Regions from separate parts of the Mesorhizobium sp. BR1-1-6 genome, predicted to be linked through region 2. Evidence: riboswitches for the same ligand, from Rfam matches in the RefSeq annotation. Region 2 holds a riboswitch; each other region holds the start of a gene.

Region 1 (2,192 bases), on a different contig from region 2:
CTGACGACGCTGCAGGGCGACGGGGTGGTTGTCCCGGGCGTAGACCCCGAGACCGCGGCACGGCTGATCAACGGGGCGAGCAGCCAGGCGGCGCAGCGGATCGCCAATTCGAACGACCCGGAAGCGACGTCGAAGACCGTGGTGGCGGCATTCAAGCAACTGCTCGAAGGATTGTTGAGGAAGGATGCCGGAGCCGCCTGACGACGGCAGGCCGCCGGCAGCGCGCTGCGCATGCCGTATCGGCAATCAAATCAAGGGTTTGTCAGACTTTTCGCATGTTGCCGCCTTGAGGCGTGCGATCGTTGATTTGAGCGGAACTTCGCCCTGTCCGCAAAACGTCTCGCTCATGATCAGCTCGGGCAGCGGCAGCCGCCGCCCCCAGCCATGTGTTTCGAGGTCCGGTTTCGGCGCGAACTCCGAGACACGGCCGACACAGAGATAGGCCACCGGCGTCACATGCCCGGGAATCGACAGAAGGTCTTTCAACGCCTGCGCCTCGATAATGCTGACCCAGCCGACGCCGACGCCTTCGGCGCGCGCCGCCAGCCAGAAATTCTGCACCGCGCAGACCGTGCTGTAGAGATCCATCTCGGGATTGTGCCAGCGTCCCAGCGGCGAACCCTGTGAGCGTCGGCGGTCGCAGGTGATACAGATGTTGAGCGCGCTTTCGCAGATGCCTTCCAGCTTGAGCTTGCGGTAGAGCGCCCGCCGCTCTTCCTCGATCGCCGGCAATTCCTGCTCGCGCGCCGCGAGGAACAGGTCGCGCACCTGTTCCCGTCGTTCGGTGCCACGAATGACGATGAAATTCCATGGCTGCATGAAGCCGACCGATGGCGCGTGATGGGCGGCAAGCAGCAGCCGCGCCAAGACCTCGTCGTCGACGGCCTCTGATGTAAAATGGCTGCGAACATCGCGCCGCGTGAACATGGCGCGGTAGACCGCATCGCGCGCCATCTGGTCGAATCCGTCACCCACGGGGATGGTCATATTGTCCGGCATCGCTTGTCCCCTTGCGATTGCAATCAACTGCCGTCCGCCTGACCATGCGGATGACGATGCCTGCCAGGCCGGTCTTCTGGCTCGGGATCAACCCGCATCCGGCGCCTTCCCGTCATCGACAGTGGCATTTACCGGCGCGGTCCCCCTTACAGCGTTGGGCACGCCACGGTATCAAACCGTGTTCCCGATTCTCCCGCTCGCGGCGGGCACCAGGCAGTGGCCGGGACTTTACGACGAAGCCCCTGCGCCGCCAATCCCCGCGGCGACGCGAATGGACGCAGGCGCGATTTTCCCCAGCCATCAGGCCGCAACGCATGGCCATCGCCGCGCCGGGGCACTAGATAGGGGGCATGGCCACTCGTCTCTACACCCATCCGATCTTCCTTGAGCACATCACGCCGCCCGGCCATCCGGAGCGGCCGGACCGCTTGCGCGCCATCGAGCGCGTGCTCGACGACGAGGCTTTTGCCGCGCTCGACCGCCTCGAGGCGCCGGAAGGCGACGAGGCCACCATTCTCTACGCGCATCCCGAGGATTTCGTCGAGCGGGTACGCGCCGCCATTCCCGAGACGGGCATCGCCCGCATCGATGCCGACACAACGGCCAGCCCGAAGAGCTGGCAGGCGGCGATCACCGCGATCGGCGCCGCCAACGCCGCCGTCGACGACGTCTTTGCCGGCAGGGCAGACAACGTTTTCGTCGCCGCCCGGCCGCCCGGCCATCATGCCGAGAAAGCGACCGCGATGGGCTTCTGCCTGTTCAACACGGCGGCCATCGCCGCACGTTATGCACAGCACAAACACGATATCGAACGTGTCGCCATCGTCGACTGGGACGTGCATCACGGCAACGGCACGCAGGATATTTTCTGGGACGATCCGTCCGTGCTTTATTGCTCGACGCACCAGATGCCGCTCTACCCGGGCACCGGAGCAAAGAACGAAACCGGCGCCGGCAACATCGTCAACGCGCCGCTTGCGCCGCAGACCGGCAGCGAGGCGTTCCGCGATGCCTTCCTGTCGCGCGTGCTGCCCTCGCTCGACAATTTTGCACCCAACCTGATCATCATTTCGGCCGGCTTCGATGCGCATCATCGCGACCCGCTGGCCGAGATCAACCTGACCGAGGATGATTTCGACTGGGCGACCGGCCAACTCATGCAGCGCGCGGCGCGCCACAGCGGCAACCGGCTC
Region 2 (2,192 bases):
AGCCGCGACAGGTCCTTGTGGACGCCAGGACAATGAAGGCACTCGTTGAAGTTCTCCCAAAAGACCTTCCAATTGCAGTTCATCACCTTGCGCAGCGCATGGCCGGTGACCAGCGCCTCCAGCGGCCAACTGCCAAGATTGCCGGAGGCGGGGTCGAAGGAGGCCTGCGCCGAGCCGGCCGCATCCTTTTGCAGGTTGATGAACACGAAGCCGCGCCACACCGAAAGTGCGACGCCATAAAGCGGATGATCGGCCTTGTCGAAGCCGTCCGGCAGCGATTTCGACGGCACGCGCACGAGGTCGCCGCGAAGCGAATAGGACCAGGCGTGGTAAGGGCAGGTGATCAGTCGCGCCTTCAGTCGGCCCTCGCTCACCTGGCAGAGCTGCGAGCCGCGATGCCGGCAAGTGTTGTGGAAAGCGCGCAACTCGCCGGTTTCGTCGCGCAGCAAGACGATCTCCTGTGTGCCGACGCGGAAGGTGCGGAAATCCAGGGGGTGGGCCAGCTCGGCCTCGCGGCAGACGAGCAGCCAGCTCCGATACCAGATGGCGTCGAGATCCTGTTGATAGGCGCCTGCATCCCAATAGGCCGCCGACGGCAACGTCGCTTCCGCCCGGGTCAAACCATTGTGGGATGCGGGGTTGCTCGAGCTGGGCTGCATGGCTGGCTTCCTGTGATGCGCGCAAGCCGACACCTGGCCGGCAAGATTGTCAATTGGGGCATCGGCGGTTCCAGGACAGCACGGCGTATTCGCGATGGTTGCTGGCGGAATTTGGTTTGCCGCGAGCGCCGATTCTGCCTATAGTCCAGTCTGTCGTCGGTTCCGTTTGGAACCAAGAGGGAATGCGGTGCGGGCTGACCTGTCGCCCAAAGCCGTCGCTGCCCCCGCAACTGTGTGCGGTAGTCCTCTCCATATGCCACTGAAGATTTTCTTCGGGAAGGTGGGGAAGGGCGCTGATCCGCGAGCCAGGAGACCTGCCGGCGACAGGAAACTGACTTCGATGCCCTCGGGTGGAGGGTGAAAGGACAAGGCATGAATACCGCTTCCGTCTCTCTCGGCGCCTCCGTCTCCTCGCAATCGCGCCTCATGCAGCTTGCGCTCGCGGCGCTGCTCGGCCTTTTCGTTGTCGGCTTTGTCGGGTTCTCGCATATCGATGCGGTCCACAATGCCGCCCACGACTATCGCCACTCGATGGCGTTTCCCTGCCACTGATAGGGATTTGACATCATGAACCTGTTTCGCAACGTCGTGTTCATCGCGGCGATCGCAGGGCTCGTGGCAGGTGTCGTTCTCGCCTGCATGCAGGCCTATGCCACCGTGCCGTTGATCCTGAAGGCGGAAGTCTACGAACAGGCCGGCGGCGGCCACCACCACGACCATACCGCACCGGCCCCGACCGACAACAACGCCATGAACTCTGCCGCCCCGGCGGGCAATGCCATGAGCTCCGCCGCGCCGGCAGCCGCTGAAGCTGTTCCGGCTGAAGAGGAAGGCTGGGCGCCGGCCGACGGCTTCGAGCGCTTCGCCTTCAGCGTGCTTGCCAACATCGTCACCGGCATCGGCTTCGCGCTGGTTCTGGTCGCGGTTTCGGAATTCGCGGGCGGCATCGGCAATTGGCGCCAGGGCGCGTTCTGGGGCCTGGCCGGCTTTGCCGTATTCACGCTGGCACCCGGCCTTGGCCTGCCGCCGGAACTGCCGGCGATGCCGGCGGCCGACCTGACGGCACGCCAGATCTGGTGGTGGGCCACCGTGGCGGCGACCGCGGCCGGCATCGGCCTGATCGCCTTCCGCAAGTCGCTGCCGCTTGCGGTCCTTGCCGTCTTGCTGATCATCGCGCCGCATATTGTTGGCGCGCCGCAGCCCGACAGTTTCGAGACTCTGATCCCGGAAGGACTGCACCATCAGTTCGTGGTGGCGGTGACAGTGACCAACCTGGTGTTCTGGTTGGTGCTCGGCGTCGCCGTCGGCGTGGTGCGCGGGCGCTTCACCGGCACGGCGAGCAGCCTGCGCGACAGCTTTGCCTGATCGCGGCAAGCTGACTTTCATCATTGGCGGCGCGCGCTCCGGCAAGAGCGCGCACGCCGAGACGCTGACGATGGCCCTGCCACCGCCCTGGGCCTATATCGCCACGGCGCAAGCCTATGATGACGAGATGAGGGAGCGTATCGCATTGCACCGGTCGCGGCGCGGTAA
Region 3 (2,192 bases), on a different contig from region 2:
ATCAACGAAGCCAGTGGCTACGCGGTGACACCGCAAGTCATGCGGTCGAAGGATCCGCCGACCGCGATTATCTTCAACAACGACTCGATGGCGCTCGGCGGCTGCAAAGCGCTCGCCGAAATGGGGATCAAGCCCGGGCAGGATGTCGCGGTGATCGTCATCGTCGACACGCCGCTCTGCCGTTATTTCTCGCCGGCGCTGACCGGCTTTCGTCCGAGCCTTGACCCGATGGGGCGGCGGCTCGGCGAAATCCTGCTCGCCTCGCTCCCGGCTTTCGCCGGCGCGAAAGGGCCAGAGATCATTCGCGAGGTCTGGCCGCTGGAACTGGTGGCGCGCGATAGTGATTGACCACACGTTTGTATCGTTATAACAGAACATGCATCGACCTTGCCTCGACGCTGCCTGCATCCTAGGCTGCGACTCGTGATGGTCCCCGCGCCGCAAGGCGAGGGGTGAAAAGGGAACATGGTGAGGCCCGATTTTCGGGTCGAAGCCATGGCTGCCCCCGCAACTGTAAGCGGCGAGCAAAATCCGAGAAGCCACTGGCCGGCAAGGCTGGGAAGGCAGGATGGCGCAACGACCCGCGAGCCAGGAGACCTGCCATCTGCATGGGTTGACCGGACGGGGTGTGCCGGGAGGAGACGCGGGGTTCGGTCTTGTCGACCGGTTCAAGCCAGCTTCCTTCCGTCGCCATTTTTGAAAGTGACGGAAGTTGGACGGCTCCATCGATCGCATTCACTGCATTCCCATGCATCGCATCATCGTGTGCACGCTTTGCCGCGATATCGCCACCGAGGTGAATTCAGGCCAGCGTCCGGCAGGATTGGCAAGCAAGACGCTGGCCCGTATTCCGGCAGGCCCTGCAAGGAATTGCCCATGACCGCGCCGCTTCTCGATGCCCGCGACCTGGCCGCAGCGGCGGATGGCCTGCATCTGGTGTATCCGGTCAGCCTTTCGGTGGCGGCGGGCGACCGTCTCGCCATCATCGGTCCCAACGGCGCCGGCAAGACGACATTGCTGCGCATGCTATCGGGCATGCTGAGGCCGAGTTCGGGCGAAGTGAAGCTAACCGGGCGCTTGCTGGACAGGATTTCGACCGCCGAGCGGGCGCTGCACATCGCCGTCGTCGGCCAGACCGATCAACCGGATCCACGGCTGGCGGTGATCGACTATGTCGAGCTCGGCCGGGTTCCGCATACCGGCCACAGGCACAGGAGCGAGGAACGCGACATTGTCGTCGAGGCGCTGCGCCGGACCGGGCTGTTGCCGCTGCTTGGCCGCACCATCGGCTCGCTGTCGGGCGGCGAGCGCCAGCGCGCCCAGCTTGCCCGCGCCATCGCGCAGGAGCCGAAGATCCTGTTCCTCGACGAGCCGACCAACCATCTCGACCCGCGGGCGCGCAGCGAGTTGCTCGAACTGGTTGCAGGCCTCGGCATGACCGTGATCGCGGTGCTGCACGATCTGGCGCTGGTGACGCCTTTCGCCACCAGGGTCGCGGTGATGAGCCATGGCCGGTTGCATGTGCTGGCGCCGCCACGCGAAGCACTCACCCAGCAGCTGATCCGCGAGATCTTCGGTATCGAGGTCTTTAGGTTGCGCCACCCGACGGAGGACCGCGAGCTGACGGTGTTCGAGGTTCCGAACCGTGCCGCGCCATCTTCGTGATCGAAGCCATTTCCGGCAGATCCTGTTCAACAAGGAGCAACATCCGTGAAACGCCTTGCCGTGTCTCTTGCCTTCTCCCTGCTCGGCTCTACGGCCTTCGCCTTTCCGGTGACGGTCGACAGCTGCGGCAAGCCGCTGACCTTCGACGCGCCTCCAAAGCGCGCCGTCATTCACGATCTCAACATGGCCGAGATGGCCTTCGCACTGAAGCTGCAGCCGTCGATCGTCGGCCTGACCGGCATCACTGGATGGTACAAGGTCACTCCCGAATTCAAGGCCGAACAGAGCTCGATCCCCGAACTGGCGCCCAAATATCCGACGCTGGAAAACCTGGTCGCTGTCGAGCCCGACTTCTTCTTCGCCGGCTGGTATTACGGCATGAAGCCGGGCGGCGAGGTGACGCCCGATACGCTGGCGCCACACGGCATCAAGACCCTGGTGCTGACGGAAAGCTGCGTCCATCTCGACAAGAACCGGCCCGCCGCTTCGATGGACCTGCTCTATGGCGATGTCGAGAAGCTGGGCAA

What was found. A riboswitch is a leader RNA that binds a small molecule or an ion and turns the genes downstream of it on or off. The one in region 2 is predicted to bind cobalamin.
Region 1: it holds a riboswitch for cobalamin, as region 2 does, so the genes downstream of both, bluB (5,6-dimethylbenzimidazole synthase) here and LB545_RS13395 (CbtB domain-containing protein) in region 2, are expected to answer to the same signal.
Region 3: it holds a riboswitch for cobalamin, as region 2 does, so the genes downstream of both, LB545_RS18835 (ABC transporter ATP-binding protein) here and LB545_RS13395 (CbtB domain-containing protein) in region 2, are expected to answer to the same signal.

The regions. Positions count from the first base shown of each region.
Region 1 is NZ_JAIUHZ010000004.1:214,890-217,081, forward strand. It holds gene LB545_RS11025 (TetR/AcrR family transcriptional regulator) at 1-201, shown strand, start outside; gene bluB (5,6-dimethylbenzimidazole synthase) at 247-999, opposite strand; cobalamin riboswitch at 1,048-1,228, opposite strand; gene LB545_RS11035 (histone deacetylase family protein) at 1,350-2,192, shown strand, end outside.
Region 2 is NZ_JAIUHZ010000005.1:290,048-292,239, reverse strand. It holds gene LB545_RS13400 (aromatic ring-hydroxylating oxygenase subunit alpha) at 1-659, opposite strand, end outside; cobalamin riboswitch at 800-996, shown strand; gene LB545_RS13395 (CbtB domain-containing protein) at 1,032-1,211, shown strand; gene LB545_RS13390 (CbtA family protein) at 1,227-2,024, shown strand; gene cobU (bifunctional adenosylcobinamide kinase/adenosylcobinamide-phosphate guanylyltransferase) at 2,017-2,192, shown strand, end outside.
Region 3 is NZ_JAIUHZ010000009.1:111,409-113,600, forward strand. It holds gene LB545_RS18830 (LacI family DNA-binding transcriptional regulator) at 1-348, shown strand, start outside; cobalamin riboswitch at 411-620, shown strand; gene LB545_RS18835 (ABC transporter ATP-binding protein) at 877-1,665, shown strand; gene LB545_RS18840 (ABC transporter substrate-binding protein) at 1,711-2,192, shown strand, end outside.